Regions from separate parts of the Streptomyces sp. BA2 genome, predicted to be linked through region 1. Evidence: riboswitches for the same ligand, from Rfam matches in the RefSeq annotation. Region 1 holds a riboswitch; the other holds the start of a gene.

Region 1 (8,558 bases):
CCCACAGGTACGCGCCGACCTCGTCGGCGATCCGGCGGAACTCCGCGAAGTCCAGCTGGCGCGGGTAGGCGGACCAGCCCGCGATGATCACCTTCGGGCTGTTCTCCTTGGCCAGGCGCTCGACCTCGGCCATGTCCACGAGACCGGCCTCGTCGACGTGGTACGCGACCACGTTGAACTGCTTGCCGGAGAAGTTCAGGCGCATGCCGTGGGTGAGGTGGCCGCCGTGCGCCAGGTCAAGGCCGAGGATCGTGTCACCGGGCTTGGCGATCGCGAAGAGGGCGGCCTGGTTGGCGGAGGCGCCGGAGTGCGGCTGGACGTTGGCGTACTCGGCGTCGAACAGATCCTTGATCCGGTCGATCGCGATCTGCTCGGTGACGTCGACGTGCTCGCAGCCGCCGTAGTAGCGGCGGCCGGGGTAGCCCTCGGCGTACTTGTTGGTGAGGACCGTGCCCTGGGCCTCCATGACGGCGACCGGAGCGAAGTTCTCCGAGGCGATCATTTCCAGGGTGGACTGCTGGCGGTGGAGCTCGGCGTCGACGGCGGCGGCGACGTCCGGGTCCAGCTCGTGGAGAGGGGTGTTGAGAAGCGACATCAGGTGGTCCCTAGGGGTCTTCGGGGGGCTTCAGCTGCCGGAGAACTCGGTGTACTCGTCTGCGGAGAGCAGGTCCTTCGGCTCCTCCGTGATCCGTACCTTGAAGAGCCAACCACCCTCGAACGGTTCGGAGTTCACCTTCGACGGGTCGTCCACGACGTCCTGGTTCGCCTCGACGACCTCACCGGTCACGGGGGAGTACAGGTCGCTGACCGACTTGGTCGACTCGAGCTCGCCACAGGTCTCGCCCGCGGTCACCGTCTCGCCGACCTCAGGGAGCTGGACGAAGACGACGTCACCGAGCGCGTTGGCCGCGTGTTCCGTGATGCCGACCGTCGAGACGCCGTCCTCGGCGCCCGAGAGCCACTCGTGCTCCTTGCTGTAACGCAGCTGCTGGGGGTTGCTCATGACCTGAATTCTCCTGTACGCGGGTGGGTGCTGCGGAACGGGAAAGATGTGCGTGGGGTCACTTCCGGGTTACCACGGAAGCGGCAGTGTCACTTCTGGCGCTTGTAGAACGGCAGAGCCACGACCTCGTACGGCTCGTGTGTGCCGCGGATGTCCACGCCCACGCCCTCGGTGCCGGGGGCCGCGTGCGCCGCGTCGACGTACGCGATGGCGATCGGCTTGCCGAGCGTCGGGGACGGGGCGCCGGAGGTGACCTCGCCGATGACCTGCTCGCCGGTGACCACGGAGAAGCCCGCGCGCGGGATGCGGCGGCCCGATGCGATCAGGCCGACCAGCTTGCGCGGGGGAGCGGTCTCGGCGCGCTCGGCGGCGGCCGCGAGCGCCGCGCGCCCCACGAAGGTGTCGGACTGCGAGGTCTTCTCGAACTTCACGACCCGGCCGAGGCCCGCGTCGAAGGGTGTCAGGTCCGCGGTCAGCTCGTGCCCGTACAGCGGCATGCCCGCCTCAAGACGGAGCGTGTCGCGGCAGGAGAGCCCGGCCGGGACGAGGCCGACGGGCTCGCCCGCCTCCATCAGTGCGTTCCACAGCTTCTCGGCGTCGCCGGGCGCGACGAAGAGCTCGAAGCCGTCCTCGCCGGTGTAGCCCGTGCGGGCGATCAGCGCGGGCACACCCGCGACCGTGCCGGGCAGGCCCGCGTAGTACTTCAGGCCGTCCAGGTCCGCGTCCGTGAGTGACTTCAGGATGCCGGGGGACTCGGGGCCCTGGACGGCGAGCAGCGCGTACGCGTCGCGGTCGTCGCGGACCTCGGCGTCGAAGCCGTCGGCGCGGGCGGTGAGCGCGTCGAGCACGACCTGCGCGTTCGAGGCGTTCGCCACGACCATGTACTCGGGGGCCTCGGCCGCACCGAGGCGGTAGACGATCAGGTCGTCCAGGATGCCGCCGTCCTCGGCGCAGATCATCGTGTAGCGGGCGCGGCCGACACCGATGGAGCCGATGTTGCCGACCAGCGCGAAGTTCAGGAAGTCCACGGCCTCGGGGCCGGTGACGGTGATCTCGCCCATGTGGGAGAGGTCGAAGAGACCGGCCTTGGTGCGGACGGCGACGTGCTCGTCGCGCTCGCTGCCGTAGCGGAGCGGCATGTCCCAGCCCGCGAAGTCGGTCATGGTCGCGCCGAGGGCGCGATGCACGGCATCGAGTGCGGTCAGACGGGAAGCGGTACTCATTCGTTGAACTCCCAGGGCATGACGGGCGAGGTCGATCCTCCCCATCTGTCATCGGAACCTGAGAGGTTCACCACGACCCGCTCGTACAGGAGGTCATGACTTGCACCTTGGGTGGAGCCGCCGGGCGGCCCGCTTTTCAGATGTGCCTCGCCCGCGCGGTACGGGGCCTGAGAGATTCAAGGGAGGGACTTGCTCCTTCGGCGCCCCGGTGCGTCATAGCGTCGTACGACGGCGACCGGGAACTCTCCCGCGCGGATTCAAACGGCCTGTATGGAGTTTGCGCGCACATCATTGCACGCGCTTCCGTCACAGGGCAGTGCCAGTCCCGTAATGCCCTTGTGCCGCATTACCTTCTCTTTACACTTGCCGGGGAAGCTGCGGTAAGCAGGTACGTGACCGCTATGGGGAGGCCGATCACGGTGCGCAGGACGAGTGTCTACGCGACCAATACAGGGGTGGCCCTGCCCAAACAGGCCGCCGCCCCCACCAGGGAGAGCTGCGGCCCCCTGCCGGCGGCCGTCGTCCGCGACCTGCGGCAGCGGACCGGCCACAGCCCGCACCGGCTCACGTACGGCGAGGGCGACCTGATCGTCGTCTCCGGGCTGCCGGGCAGCGGCAAGTCCACGCTGATGCGCAGAGCCGTCGCGGGCCCGCGCATCGACTCGCAGGACACCCGCGACCGCTGGGCCCGGCGCATGCCGAGCCTGCTGCCGTACGCGGTGTACCGCCCCCTGGTCCGCCTCGCGCACTACGCGGGCCTGCGCAGAGCCCTGCGCTCCGGCGAGGGAGTCGTGGTGCACGACTGCGGCACCCAGGCCTGGGTGCGCCGCTGGCTGGGCCGCGAGGCCGCGCGGCGCGGCACGACACTGCACCTGCTGCTGCTCGACGTGCCGCCGGACACCGCCATAGAGGGCCAGCTCTCGCGCGGTCGCGGCGTGTCGCGGTACGCCTTCGCGCGCCACCGCAGAACGGTAGGCAGGCTCGTCGGCGCCGCCGAGCGGGGCGACCTGCCGCGCGGCTGCGGCTCGGCCGTGCTCCTCGACAGGACGGCGGCCGGGGTGCTGCGGGGGATCGGCTTCGGGGGCTGAGCCGCCCGCCATGGGCCGCCCGCCACGGGCCGCCACGTTAGGGTCGTGCCGCAGGCAGAGCGGGACCGAGCAGGGGTTAGAAGAGATGGACATTCCGGCGCAGGCACACGCCCATCCCTATGGAGGATGGCCGGGCAACGAACTCGAAGAGGTGCTCGCGGCATCCCTCGGCACGCCCGGCGCACCCCACACATCCGCGGGGGCCCGCATCGTCGAGGTGCTCGGCCGCAGCCACGTCTGGGTCCCGCTGCCGAACGGCGGGGCACCGGACAGCGGCACCCTGGACCTGCCCACGCTGGAGATCGACGGCCAGGCATACGTCCCCGTCTTCAGCTCGGAGCAGCAGTTCCAGCACGTCACCGGCGGCCGGATGGGCTGCACCGTGGCGCCCGCCGTGGAGTTCGCGCGCGGCCTCCCCCCGCAGCTGGGCATCGCGGTCAACCCGGACGGCACGGTCGGTGTGCCGCTGCCGCCGCCCGCCGTCGCCGAGCTCTGCCGGTCAGGACGGACCCCGCTGGACGGCCCCGCGAGCGGCGGCCGCGTACGGCTCTTCGAACCGGACTGGCAGGAGGACCCGGTGGACTTCCTGTCCGCCGCCGCCCGCGAGTTCGAGGCCACCGGGGTCGTCCTGAGCGCCCGCCGCTGCCTGGCGAGCGTCGAGGGCGAGTCGCCCTCCCTGTTCGTCGGCGTCGAACTGACCTCCTGGGAGGGCAACGCGCGCGAGCTGCCGATGGAGGCCGTGGGCCGTGCCCTCGGCCACGCCCCGGTGTCCTGGCCGGTGAACCTGGTACTGCTCGACGTCGCCCAGGACCCGGTCGGTGACTGGATGCGCGAGCGGGTGCGGCCCTTCTTCGGCCGGAGCCCGGGCCTCGGCCAGGGCCCGGGGCACGAGCACGGACATGTGTAAGGACATGTGCAGGTACGTGTGTGAGGGTGCCGTACGTCAAGTCGGTGTCAGGATCGCCGCTTAAGCTGGTTTCATGACCCGGGTCCGGGTCAGCGGGTCATCGGGTCATCGCGAAGGGGCGGTTAAGGGTGAGTGCGTCGGGCACGGCTGCGGCCGGGCAGGTCGAGCACATGCTGCGCCAGGTGACACCAGGGCGCTATGACGCCTACGAGGCGCTCCTGCGGGCGCTCGCCGCCGACCAGGTGTGGATGCTGCTCTGGCACGGCCAGGCCGGATCCCCCGACGCCCAGTACGGGAACATGGAGGTCGAGGGCCTCGGGTACGCGCCGTGCGTGACCTCCGCCCAGGAGCTCTCCGCCAGTGGCTGGAACCGCTCGTACGAAGTGGTCAGCGGCGTCGACATCTCCCGCACCCTCTACCCCGACCACTACGGCCTCTGGCTCAACCCCCACGCCCCCGGCGGCGGCGTCGGCATCCCCTGGCTCGACCTGCGGCGCATCGCGTCCGGCCTCGACCTGCTGCCCGCGGGACCGCTCCGGCTCACCGAGCCTGCCATCGAGATCCCCCAGTTCTACGCCCTGCTCACGCAGAACGCCCACCGCACCCCCGCGGTCCGCTCGCTGCGCCGCGCCTGGGTGCAGCCCGCGCTCGGCGCCCCTTATCTGGCCATCGGCCTCGATGTGTACGACACCTCGCCCGCCTCGGTCGACGGGGTGCGCGCGATGATGCAGCAGTCGATCGCCGCCGTCCCCGACGGCCTGCCCGTGTCGACCGTCGCGATGTCCGACGGATACGACCCGGTAGCCATGTGGCTGCGCGCCAACGCGCGCCCGTTCTACGACCGCGAGGCCCAGCCGGCCCCGGCGCCCGCGGGCGGATACGGCTACCCCGCGCAGTACTGAAGCAGTACTGAAGCAGTACTGAAGCAGCGCTCAACCTGCCCTGACCGTCATGATGCCCGTTCTGATGGCAGAGGGACCCTATGGGCTCCTGTGGCACCTTGCGACCCAACTGCCCCGTGTTCGACCCTCGTTCACCTCCGTCCGGATAACGGAACACCTCGATCAGCATCACGGTTGCGCATCCATTCCCCGACAAGGCTGGTAACAGATCGCGACCCCGATGAAGACTCCCGCACCAGGGGCGCTTCGCCCCTGTGTACGACGGACTGATCACGTCGCTACAGCGGCAAGTGCGGGCCGGTCACCACCGGTTGAGAGGGGTCCCTGCCACGATGACGGCACCATTGCATGACACACCTGCGGACGCGGACCCGACAGCGGACGTCGCTCCCGCAGATGGTGCAGGGGTGAAGAAGGTCGAGGGGCGGTCCCTCAAGCAGATCGCCTGGAACCGCCTGAAGCGGGACAAGGTCGCCCTGGCCGGCGGCATCACCGTGCTCGTCCTGGTCCTTGTCGCCGTCTTCGCGCCCCTGATCGTCTCCCTCCTGGGCCACCCGCCCAACGAGTTCCATCAGGACGAGCTGGAAGACCTGACGAACCTGCCCAAGGGCGCGTTCGGCGGCATGAGTTCGGACTTCCTCTTCGGAGTGGAGCCGAACAAGGGCCGCGACGTCTTCAGCCGGATCGTCTACGGCGCCCGGATCTCACTGCTCGTGGCGTTCCTCGCCGCGGTGGTGGCCGTGGTGCTCGGCACCTTCTTCGGCATCATCGCCGGTTACTTCGGAGGCTGGATCGACGCGACGATCAGCCGGGTCATGGACGTGCTGCTCGCCTTCCCGCAGCTGCTCTTCGTGATCTCCCTGGTGTCGGTCCTCCCCGACGACCTGCTCGGGCTCACCGGCAGCGGCGTCCGCATCGCCGTACTGATCCTGGTGATCGGGTTCTTCGGCTGGCCCTACGTCGGGCGCATCGTCCGAGGCCAGACCCTCAGCCTGCGCGAACGCGAGTACGTGGAAGCGGCCCGCAGCCTCGGCGGCGGCCAACGGCACATCCTCTTCCGCGAGTTGCTGCCGAACCTGGTCGCACCGATCACCGTGTACGCGACGCTCATGATCCCCACCAACATCCTCACCGAAGCGGCGCTCAGCTTCCTCGGCGCGGGTGTACGCCCGCCGACCGCCTCCTGGGGCGGCATGCTCCGGGACGCGCTGGCGACGTACGAGCACGATCCGATGTTCATGGTCTTCCCCGGCCTGGCGATCTTCGTGACCGTGCTTGCCTTCAACCTCTTCGGTGACGGGCTGCGCGACGCCCTGGACCCCAAGGGAACTCGGTAAACAGCTCCAACTGGCTTGCCCCTGCCGCAGCGTCAGGTGGCTCTTCCCATGGTTCTCAAGGCAGTCAATGCCAAGGACCGCGAATCTCGGAGGATGCGAGAAATGCCCACAGGTTCCTCTAAACGACGGTTGACCGCAGGCGCGGCCCTCGTCGTAGCGGCGCTGGTGACCACCACGGCGTGCGGCGGCGGCAGCGACGACGAAGACAGCAAGGGCGCCGGCTACAACGCGGCCATCGGCAAGGTCGCGAACAAGTCGGCGAAGAAGGGCGGAACGCTCAAGTTCATCGCCAAGCAGGACCTGGACTCGGCCGACCCGCAGCGCGCGTACTACGGCATGACGTGGGACTTCATGCGGTTCTACACCCGCACGCTGATCACGTACGACACCAAGCCGGGTGCCGCGTCCAACAAGCTCGTCCCCGACCTCGCCGAGTCCACGGCGAAGATCAGCGACGACGGCAAGACCTACACGTACAAGCTGCGTGACGGCCTGACCTGGGAGGACGGCTCGAAGCTGACCTCCAAGGACATCAAGTACGGCATCGAGCGCATCTGGGCGACCAAGGTCATCACCGGTGGTCCCGGCTACCTGAAGTCGACGCTGGACCCGAAGGGCGAGTACAAGGGCCCCTACGAGGACAAGTCGAAGGACAAGCTGGGTCTGAAGGCGATCGAGACGCCGGACGACAACACCATCATCTTCAAACTGCCCAAGAAGAACGGCGACTTCGAGCAGATGCTCGCGATGCCGTCGGGCACCCCGGTCAAGCAGTCCGAGGACACCGGCGCCAAGTACACCCAGCGCCCCTTCTCCTCCGGCCCGTACAAGTTCCAGAACTACAGCGCGGGCAAGAGCATCACCCTGGTGCGCAACCCGAACTGGAAGAAGTCGTCCGACCCGGTCCGTCCCGCCCTGCCGGACAAGATCTCGGTCACCATCTCGGCGAACCTCGAAGAGAACGACAAGCGCCTGATGGAAGGTGACTACGACATCGACATGAATGGCACCGGCATGACCCAGTCGGGTCGTACCACCGCCATTCAGGACCACAAGGACAACGTCGACAACATGCAGACGGACTTCGTCCGTTACGTCGCCCTGGTGACCAAGACGAAGCCGTTCGACAACGAGGCCTGCCGCAAGGCCGTCTTCTACGCCACGGACTTCGCGAGCCTGCAGAAGACCCGTGGCGGCGAGGTCGCCGCCGGTGAGATCGCCACCAGCGTCTTCCCGAAGTCGATCAAGGGTCACGACGACTACGACCCGTACGGCATCAAGGAGCGCAAGGGCAAGCCGGACGTCGCCAAGGCGAAGGCTCAGCTCAAGGAGTGCGGCAAGCCGGGTGGCTTCTCGACCAAGATCTCGGCGCGCACCAACCAGCCGGGTGAGGTGGACGCCGCGACGGCGCTCCAGGAGCAGCTGAAGAAGGTCAACATCAACGCCGATGTCGACCAGATCGACGGCGCCGACTCCTCCAGCATCACCGGCTCTCCCTCGGTGGTGAAGAAGCGCGGCATCGGCATGACGATGGCGGGCTGGGGTCCTGACTTCCCGACCGGCCAGGGCTACGCCCAGCCGCTGTTCGACAGCCGCTTCATCAACGAGAACGGCAACTACAACGAGTCGCAGATCGACGAGCCGAAGATCGACAAGTACTTCGACGACGCGATCGGCACGGTCGACCCCAACAAGGCCGGTGAGATCTACACCGAGCTGGCCCACGAGATCGTCGACAAGGCCTACTGGATGCCCTTCATCTACGAGAAGAACATCAGCTGGCGTTCCTCGCGGGCGACCAACGTCTACTCGTCCGCCGCGTACAGCGGTCGCTACGACTACATCTCGATCGGCGTCAACGACGCGAAGTAGTCGGTAGCTGCCGCATCAACGTAGTCCCACCGCCGAATCCCGCCAGTCCGAAGGGCAGGTGATGGCCCCGGGCGGTGACCGGGACTCCTCACAAGGGGGTCCCGGCCACCGCCGGGCCGCGCACAGTGCTTGCTTATCTCATCCGGCGCCTGATCGCCGTTGTCGTCATGGTGCTGGTCGTACTGCTCGCGACCTTCACCGTCTTCTTCATGTTGCCCAAGTGGGC
Region 2 (8,558 bases), 4.6 Mb from region 1:
CACTCCTTGAGCTTGGTCCGATACTGGTTCCGCTCGGCCAGATCAAACGTTCCTGCTACGACCTTCTCCCCCATCGAAGCGTCCCCTCCTCGGATGGGCAGCCAATGATCCGGCCGCTGTGTCTCGGTGGATGATGCCCTGCAATGTGATCGATAACGCCCCGCACATGCCCCCGGCCCAGTACGCTCAACGCCAAGTACGAGCGGCACATTCACCAGGCATGAGGTGTGCCGGGGAATCCTCGCACCGGCGCCTGGTGAAAAACACCGATGAGAATCGGCCGTCCGCTCCCACGAAGGGGTCCGAGGTCAAACGTCCGGGCTCTTCCAGAATCGGGTTAAAGGCCGCAAAATGGCGACCGAATTACGCCTTGCAGGCAATATCGGGTGCGGTTAGACGAAACACTGCCTGAACACGTGTCGTATAAACTCCGCGAACGAGGCAGAGAGTTGGCGCTCGCGGTCCCTTGCCCCCGCCCCTCTGACCCCGGAGCAGACAGCGACGTCCGCACCTGTCCTCGTTCCACCGTGCCTGTCGAATGAGAGAGGCGACCCATCATGCCGCTGCAAGTCCCCCCGGCTCCCGCGCCCGCCCTGCGCAGCGTCCTCGCGGCACTCGGTTCACCCACTGCCGTACGCGAAGCCCGCACCCCGTCCCTGCGCGCGGCGCAAGGACCCGCGAGCCCCGAACTCCCGTTGCCGGTCCACGTACTTGACCGGATCACCCCTTCGGATACGTCGCCCACCCGGCTCGCGGGTTGGCGCTTCCTGATCCGCTCAGGCGAGCGAGCCGTCGCCGCTGCGGACACGATGCTGACGCCTGACGGGTGGACCTTCTCGCACTTCTTCGAAGGTCCGTACATTGCGTCCACCGAGCGCGCCCTCCGTCAGGCCGAAGCGATGCCCATGCCGTACCAGCCACGACTGTTGTCCGTACCCGAGCTTTACATGCTCACACTCTGGCTGCACGGCGACTGCACCGCGGACGGCGCGGGCGGCCATCTCGCGCCCTCCGATGTCCTCGTGCCCCTGGCGCCCGCGCCGCCCGGCATCGCGGCGCACCGCCCACACCGCGCCGCGGAGCTCCTCAAGGTCCTCACGCACCGCATGACCCCGGCGCCGCTGCTCGGCTCACCCGCCTGACCTCGCCGTACGTCCCCGTGCCCCGCCGCCGTCCCGACCGCGGGGCCGGCGCGTCATGTGCCCATACGGACTAGCCCGGTATGACCACCCCGAACCACCCGAAGAGACAGTGCAGTTGGGCTGAACCGTCCGGGCGGGTGATACGTCATTAAGCAGTAAGGAGCGCTGCCGCTAAATCCCTGCGGATTGACGCCCGTAGGGCAACACTGGGACCGACCGACTAAACGGGGGGCGGCCATGAACACCGCATCGAGCCGCAAGGCAGACGTCACAGCCATCACATCGCAGCGAAAGAACCCTTCCATGTGCCAGCACCAACCACCGTGCCCGACAGCCGACTCCGCCGACCGGGAAGCCGCGCTCCTCACGGCGAGCCACCCGGAGCAGGGCTGGAGCCTGCTGTGCAACGGCGTCCTCCTCTTCGAGGACACCGGTGAACTGCTGCCGGACGGTCAGATCATCGCCCCGCATCGACCGCTGGGCACGGACACGATCATGACCGCCGCCTGACGCGACGGCAGCAGGGCACGGACAGCACGGACAGCACGGACAACAAAGGGGCCGACCCGGAGAGACAAACCTCCGGACCGGCCCCCATGCATGTGCAGGCCCCGATATCAGTCCTCGTACGCATCCAGCGGCGGGCAGGAGCAGACCAGGTTCCGGTCGCCGTACGCCTGGTCGATGCGGCGCACCGGCGGCCAGTACTTGTCCGCGGCCACCACACCGGCCGGGAAGACGGCATCCTCGCGGCTGTACGCGTGCTCCCACTCACCGCCGAGCGCTGCGGCGGTGTGCGGGGCGTTGCGCAGCGGGTTGTCATCGGCGGGCCAATCGCCGCCGACCTTCTCGATCTCGGCGCGAATGCTGATCATCGCCTCGCAGAACCGGTCGATCTCGACCAGGTCCTCGCTCTCGGTCGGCTCGATCATCAGGGTGCCCGCGACCGGGAACGACATGGTCGGCGCGTGGAAGCCGTAGTCGATGAGCCGCTTGGCGATGTCGTCGACGCTGACACCGGTCGCCTTGCTGATCGGCCGCAGATCGATGATGCACTCGTGCGCGACGAGCCCGCCGGGACCGGTGTAGAGCACCGGGTAGTGCGGCTCCAGGCGCTTGGCGATGTAGTTCGCGGAGAGCACGGCGACCTGCGTGGCCCGCTTGAGGCCCTCGCCGCCCATGAGGCGTACGTACGCCCAGGAGATCGGCAGGATTCCGGCCGAGCCCCACGGCGCGGCGGAGATCGGACCCACGCCCGTCTCGGGGCCCGCGGCGGGCTGCAGCGGGTGGTTGGGCAGGTACGGCGCGAGGTGCTCGCGCACACCGACCGGGCCGACGCCGGGGCCACCGCCGCCGTGCGGGATGCAGAACGTCTTGTGCAGGTTCAGGTGCGAGACGTCGCCGCCGAACTTGCCGGGCTGGGCGAGGCCCACCAGGGCGTTGAGGTTCGCCCCGTCGACGTAGACCTGGCCGCCCGCCTCGTGCACCTGGGCGCAGATGTCGGCGACGTGCTCCTCGAAGACACCGTGCGTGGACGGGTAGGTGATCATGAGCACGGACAGCTCGTCGCGGTGCTTCTCGATCTTGGCGCGCAGGTCCTCGATGTCGATCTCGCCGTCGTCGCTGGTCTTCACGACGACGACCTTCATGCCGGCCATCACGGCGCTCGCGGCGTTGGTGCCGTGCGCGGAGGACGGGATGAGGCAGACGGTGCGCTGCTCGTCGCCGTTGGCGCGGTGGTAGCCGCGCACGGCGAGCAGTCCGGCAAGCTCGCCCTGCGAACCGGCGTTGGGCTGCAGCGAGACCTTGTCGTACCCGGTGACCTCGGCGAGCCGCTCCTCCAGCTCACGGATGAGCGTCAGATAGCCCTGCGCCTGCTGGGCGGGGGCGAAGGGGTGCAGCTGCCCGAACTCGGGCCAGGTGACCGGCTCCATCTCCGTGGTCGCGTTGAGCTTCATGGTGCAGGAGCCCAGCGGGATCATGCCGCGGTCGAGCGCGTAGTCACGGTCGGCCAGCTTGCGCAGGTAGCGCAGCATCGCGGTCTCGGAGCGGTACTGGTGGAAGACGGGGTGCGTCAGGTACTCGTCGGAGCGCAGCAGGCCGCCGGGAAGCGTGTCCTCGGTCTCCGCGTCGAGCGCCTCGATGTCGGCCTCGACCCCGAACGCGGTCCAGATCGCGGTCAGTTGCTTGCGCGTGGTGGTCTCGTCGCAGGCCAGCGAGACGTGGTCGGCGTCGATCTGGTGGATGTTGACGCCACCCTCGCGGGCCGCGGCGACGAGCTCGTCGGCCCTGCCGGGCACCCGCACGGTCAGGGTGTCGAAGTACGCACCGTGCACGACCTCGACCCCGCCCGCGGCGAGCCCCGCGGCGAGCACGATGGCGTAGCGGTGGGTACGCCGCGCGATGGCCTTGAGCCCCTCGGGTCCGTGGTAGACCGCGTACATTCCGGCCATCACGGCGAGCAGCACCTGAGCGGTACAGATGTTGCTGGTGGCCTTCTCGCGGCGGATGTGCTGCTCACGGGTCTGCAGCGCGAGCCGGTAGGCCTTGTTGCCGTCCGCGTCCACGGAGACACCGACCAGCCGCCCGGGCAGGCTGCGCGCGAACTTCTCGCGCACCGCCATGTAACCGGCGTGCGGGCCGCCGAAGCCCATCGGGACGCCGAAGCGCTGCGTGGTCCCGACCGCGATGTCGGCGCCGAGCTCACCGGGCGAGGTGAGCAGCGTGAGGGCCAGCAGGTCGGCGGCGACGGAGACTATGGCACCGAGCTCGTGCGCCTGCTCGATGAGGGGCTTGATGTCGCGCACGGCACCCGAGGCGCCGGGGTACTGGATCAGTACGCCGACGACACCGCGCTCGGCGACCTCGGCCGGGATGCCCTCGCTCAGATCGGCGACCACGACCTCGACACCGGTCGGCTCGGCGCGGGTCTGGATGACGGCGATGGTCTGCGGCAGCGCGTCGGCGTCGACGAGGAAGACACCGTCCTTGACCTTGCCCATGCGCCGCGACAGCGCCATGGCCTCGGCGGCGGCGGTCCCCTCGTCCAGCAGCGAGGCACCGGACGTGGGCAGCCCCGTCAGCTCGGCGACGACGGTCTGGAAGTTGAGCAGCGCCTCGAGCCGCCCCTGGGAGATCTCGGGCTGGTACGGCGTGTAAGCGGTGTACCACGCAGGGTTCTCCATGACGTTCCGCAGAATCACGGGCGGCGTGAAGGTCCCGTAGTAACCGAGCCCGATCATGGAATCAAGAACCTGGTTACGGTCCGCGAGGGAGCGCAACTCGGCCAGGACCTCGGCCTCGGTGCGCGCCCCGGGGAGGTTCAGCGCCTCGGCGTTCTTGATCACATCCGGCACGGCGGCGGCGGTCAGCTCGTCGAGCGAGCCGTATCCGACCTGCGCGAGCATCTTGGCCCGTGCTTCCACATCGGGACCGATGTGCCGCTGCTCGAAGGGGATGCCCTGTTCGAGCTGGGAGAGCGGGGTGCGAGGAGTGGCGGTCATTGCGGAGGCCTCCTGGTCTGACGCGACCTGCGAGGGGCACCACGGCACGGGTACCCGGACGGCCTCCCCCTCTGTCATCTCAACCTGAGAGCTTCACCGGTCCGTGCCCCGCGAGAGGCGCCGCACCGGCTTTCACCGTCGGTGAGGAAGGGTTCCGGACGTGCCCGCCCGACGCCCGCCCTACTTTCCAGAGTGACCTCGTCCGTGCGGTACAGGGGCCTGAGAGATTCCGGGGAGGAGTTGCTCCTTCGGCGCCTCCGGTGTCTCCACCGGAGAGCTCTCCCGCACGGGGTCAGCAGCCAAGCGCCAGCCTACCAGCGAGGAGATTGAGGATCCCTCGAGTGGCCGCCTGCCCCGAAGTGCTCTTTCGTAGTGATTACGAACGAACAAGGATGAGTTACGCCCCACTTCGGCACGTCTCGACCAGTTGGAGGGCCCGTGCAGACCGATATCGATCCGCGCAACCTGATCGGCCGGAAGGCGTTCGACCGGAACGGGGCCAAGATCGGCACGATCGACGAGGTCTATCTCGACGACGCCACCGGCGCCCCGGAGTGGGCGGCCATACGCACGGGCCTGTTCAGCCGGGACGCGTTCGTGCCCCTGGAGCCCAGCGAGCTCGTACGCGACGGCACAGTGCGCATCCCCTTCGAGCGCTCCCTGATCAAGGACGCCCCCGACTTCGGCGTCGGCCGCCACCTCTCCCCCGAACAGGAACTGCAGCTCTACCGCCACTACGGCCTGGACACCACACTTCCCGAGTCACCTCCGCCACCGGACAAGAACTTCGGCCGCATAGCGGGCGAGGAAGAGCCCTGAGCCCGCAGACCGCAAGCTGACCGCCCTCGTCCGCCCTCGTTGTGGGCAGGCGTTCCGCACGGGCGGAACGGGTGGGCACAACGCCCATCGCCGGGCACCGCTAACCCAAGGGGCACTGCTCAGCACCCACCTCCGGTGGTCCCACCAGCGGCAACGGCTCCGCGGGTACAAGCTCGGCATCGTCCACCCGGAAGGTCCGCACCCGCCCCGGCAAGGACCCCGGCGTCTCGAACCGCACCGTCACACGCCCGAGCCCGCTCCCCTGCACCCACCCGTGCCCGAACCGCTCATGCCGCACGTCGTGCCCGGCAGCCCACCGCCGCGCGGCAAGCGGCATCTCATCAGCTGGCGGCTCCTCCGCGCCATCCGCAGCCGCTTCCTCCCCCGCAGTATCGCCCTCGCCCTCCCCCTGCTCAGGGCCCTCGGCCAGCGCCTGCGCCTGCGCCTGCGCGAAGAGGTCCTCCTGCGTGTAGTCGGCGAGCCCCGTGACCCCCACCCCGAGCAGCCGCACGCCTCCGGTGGTGTCCACGGCCTCGAGGAGCCGCGCCGCGGCCTCCCGCACCACCCCGGGGTCGTCCGTCGGCCCACGCAGCGTCTCGGAGCGCGTCAGCGTCGAGAAGTCGAACCGCCGCACCTTCAGGACGATCGTCCGCCCCGAGTGCCCCGCCGCCCGCAGCCGCTCCACACACCGGTCGGCGAGCCGCGCGACCTCGCCCCTGACCCGTACCCGGTCGTGGATGTCCACGTCGTACGTGTCCTCGACGCTGACCGACTTGGATTCCCGCTCCGCCACCACGGGCCGCTCGTCCCGCGCGAGCGCCATCGCGTACAGCGCGCTCCCGTGCGACTTCCCGAGGAGGCGTACGAGCTCGTCCTCGCCCGCCTCCGCGATCTCCCCCACGGTCGTGATCCCGCCCCGCCGCAGATGGTCCCCGGTGGCAGGACCGACACCGGGCAGCGTCCGGACCGGCATCGGACCGAGCAGGTCACGCTCGGTCCCCGGCACTATGAGCCGCAGGCCGTCCGGCTTGGCCTCCTCCGAGGCGATCTTGGCCAGCATCTTGGACGCGGCGAGCCCGACCGACCCCGCGAGCCCCGTCACCGCCTTGATGTCCGCACGCAACCGCTCACCCACAGCGAGCGCCGACGCCTGGTCGTCGGCCACGCCCCCCGCCTCCAGATCGACGAAGGCCTCGTCCAGGCTGAGCGGCTCCACCAGCGGCGACAGCTCCCGCAGCAGCCCCATCACCTGCTCGCTGATCTCGCGGTAGAGCCCGAAGCGCGGCACCAGATAAGCGGCATTGGGCGCCAGGCGCCGCGCCTGCCCCATGGGCATCGCCGAGTGCACACCGAACTTCCGCGCCTCGTACGACGCCGTGGCCACCACACCCCGCGGCCCGAGCCCGCCCACGACCACGGCTTTCCCGCGCAGACTCGGCTTCGCGGCCTGCTCGGCAGACGCGTAGAAGGCATCCATGTCGAGATGCAGAATCGTGGGCGCGGTTCTCACACCTCTGATGCTGCCCTACGCCACTGACAACGCCACTGGCAAAGCCGCTTCACACGGCCCTGTTGCGCCGCCTCGCGAGCTCGTCGGCGGGATTCTGCCGCACCAGCGTCTCCCCGGTGTCGATCCGCTCCCCGTGCAGCTGCGAAAGCGCCGCTTCCACGTCCCGCCACACGACGCCCACGGCGATCCCGAAGACCCCTTGGCCGCCCTGGAGCAGGTCGTGGACCTCATCGGGCGACGTGCACTCGTAGACCGTCGCGCCGTCGCTCATGAGCGTCATGCGCTCCAGGTCCCGGAAACCGCGGTCACGCAGGTGCTGGACCGTGGTCCGGATGTTCTGCAGGGACACACCGGTGTCGAGGAACCGCTTCACGATCTTGAGGACGACGACGTCCCTGAAGCTGTAGAGCCGCTGGGTCCCCGATCCGCCCGCGGACCGCACACTGGGCTCGACGAGGCCCGTACGGGCCCAGTAGTCGAGCTGTCGATACGTGATGCCGGCGGCCGCGCACGCGGTCGGCCCCCGGTAACCGATCTGTTCCTGTTCGGACTGTCCGGACGTGGCGTCCCCGCTCCCCTGAACGCTCCCCTGAACCGCCATCGGCCTCTTCGGAGAGTGACCGGCCGCGCTGCTGTGAAGCGGATACGGACCGCCCATCGCCGTACCGTCGCCGCTGCTTCTCACGCCGACCTCCGTCCTTGACCTGCCTTCACGACGGTAGGCAGTCGCCAGGGGCTCGTCAACGATCGCCACACTCGGCACGCCGAGTGATAATCACCCTAAGAGTGGTTTGCTGTACCGCACCGCCGGGAAAGGCTAGCCGAATGGTCCGCCGGGACCCTCAGGAAGCGACGGTCCACCGGCTGTTGGTGACGGCCTACTGGCTGTTGGTACCGAAGTCCTCGGGCGAGATCTGGTCGAGGAACTCGCGGAACTTCTCCACCTCGTCCTCCTGCTCGTCCGGAATGGCGATGCCCGCGTCGTCGAGAACACCGTCGCTGCCGTAGATCGGCGTTCCGGTGCGCAGCGCGAGCGCTATGGCGTCGGACGGCCGGGCGCTCACCTCGACTCCACTGGCGAAGACCAGTTCCGCGTAGAAGACCCCTTCTCGGAGGTCCGTGATGCGCACTTCGGTGAGCTCCTGACCCACCGCCTCCAGCACGTCCTTGAACAGGTCGTGGGTCAGCGGCCGTGCGGGCGCCATCCCCTGCTGTGCGAAGGCGATCGCGGTCGCCTCACCTGGTCCGATCCAGATGGGGAGGTAACGATCGCCTCCCACTTCACGCAGGAGCACGATCGGTTGGTTGGAGGGCATTTCCACCCGGACACCTACGACGTCGAGCTCGTTCACACAGCAACCCTAGGACGTGCCCGGCAGGTTTGGGTAGTCGGGCACCCCCCGAGTCAGGGCAACCGCACCCCGAGCGCACTCTGCACCAGTGCAGAGTGCAGCTTTCCGGTCAGCCCGGCGAGTTCCTTCGTACGGGCTTCCGCATGGGCTCTGGTCTGCGGATTGCGGTGCCGGCGCAGCGGCGCCACGACCTGGTCGACCAGGCCGGCCTCACGTTCGGCCGCCGACTTCA

What was found. Region 1 has a riboswitch for glycine ahead of gcvT (glycine cleavage system aminomethyltransferase GcvT). Riboswitches for the same ligand answer to the same signal wherever they lie in the genome.
Region 2: another riboswitch for glycine. It lies ahead of gcvP (aminomethyl-transferring glycine dehydrogenase); the one in region 1 lies ahead of gcvT (glycine cleavage system aminomethyltransferase GcvT).

Annotation. Positions count from the first base shown of each region.
Region 1 is NZ_WSRO01000002.1:6,442,650-6,451,207, forward strand. Features, by position in the region: gene glyA (serine hydroxymethyltransferase) at 1-595, opposite strand, end outside; gene gcvH (glycine cleavage system protein GcvH) at 626-1,003, opposite strand; gene gcvT (glycine cleavage system aminomethyltransferase GcvT) at 1,093-2,226, opposite strand; glycine riboswitch at 2,262-2,372, opposite strand; glycine riboswitch at 2,373-2,486, opposite strand; gene E5671_RS31940 (AAA family ATPase) at 2,628-3,314, shown strand; gene E5671_RS31945 (enhanced serine sensitivity protein SseB) at 3,400-4,221, shown strand; gene E5671_RS31950 (enhanced serine sensitivity protein SseB C-terminal domain-containing protein) at 4,350-5,123, shown strand; gene E5671_RS31955 (ABC transporter permease) at 5,456-6,460, shown strand; gene E5671_RS31960 (ABC transporter substrate-binding protein) at 6,563-8,332, shown strand; gene E5671_RS31965 (ABC transporter permease subunit) at 8,458-8,558, shown strand, end outside.
Region 2 is NZ_WSRO01000002.1:1,860,369-1,868,926, forward strand. Features, by position in the region: gene E5671_RS10975 (glutamate--cysteine ligase) at 1-74, opposite strand, end outside; gene E5671_RS10980 (hypothetical protein) at 558-1,142, shown strand; gene E5671_RS10985 (DUF5999 family protein) at 1,446-1,652, shown strand; gene gcvP (aminomethyl-transferring glycine dehydrogenase) at 1,760-4,645, opposite strand; glycine riboswitch at 4,843-4,940, opposite strand; gene E5671_RS10995 (PRC-barrel domain-containing protein) at 5,084-5,464, shown strand; gene E5671_RS11000 (DNA polymerase IV) at 5,565-6,974, opposite strand; gene E5671_RS11005 (MerR family transcriptional regulator) at 7,024-7,659, opposite strand; gene E5671_RS11010 (bifunctional nuclease family protein) at 7,853-8,326, opposite strand; gene ftsR (transcriptional regulator FtsR) at 8,380-8,558, opposite strand, start outside.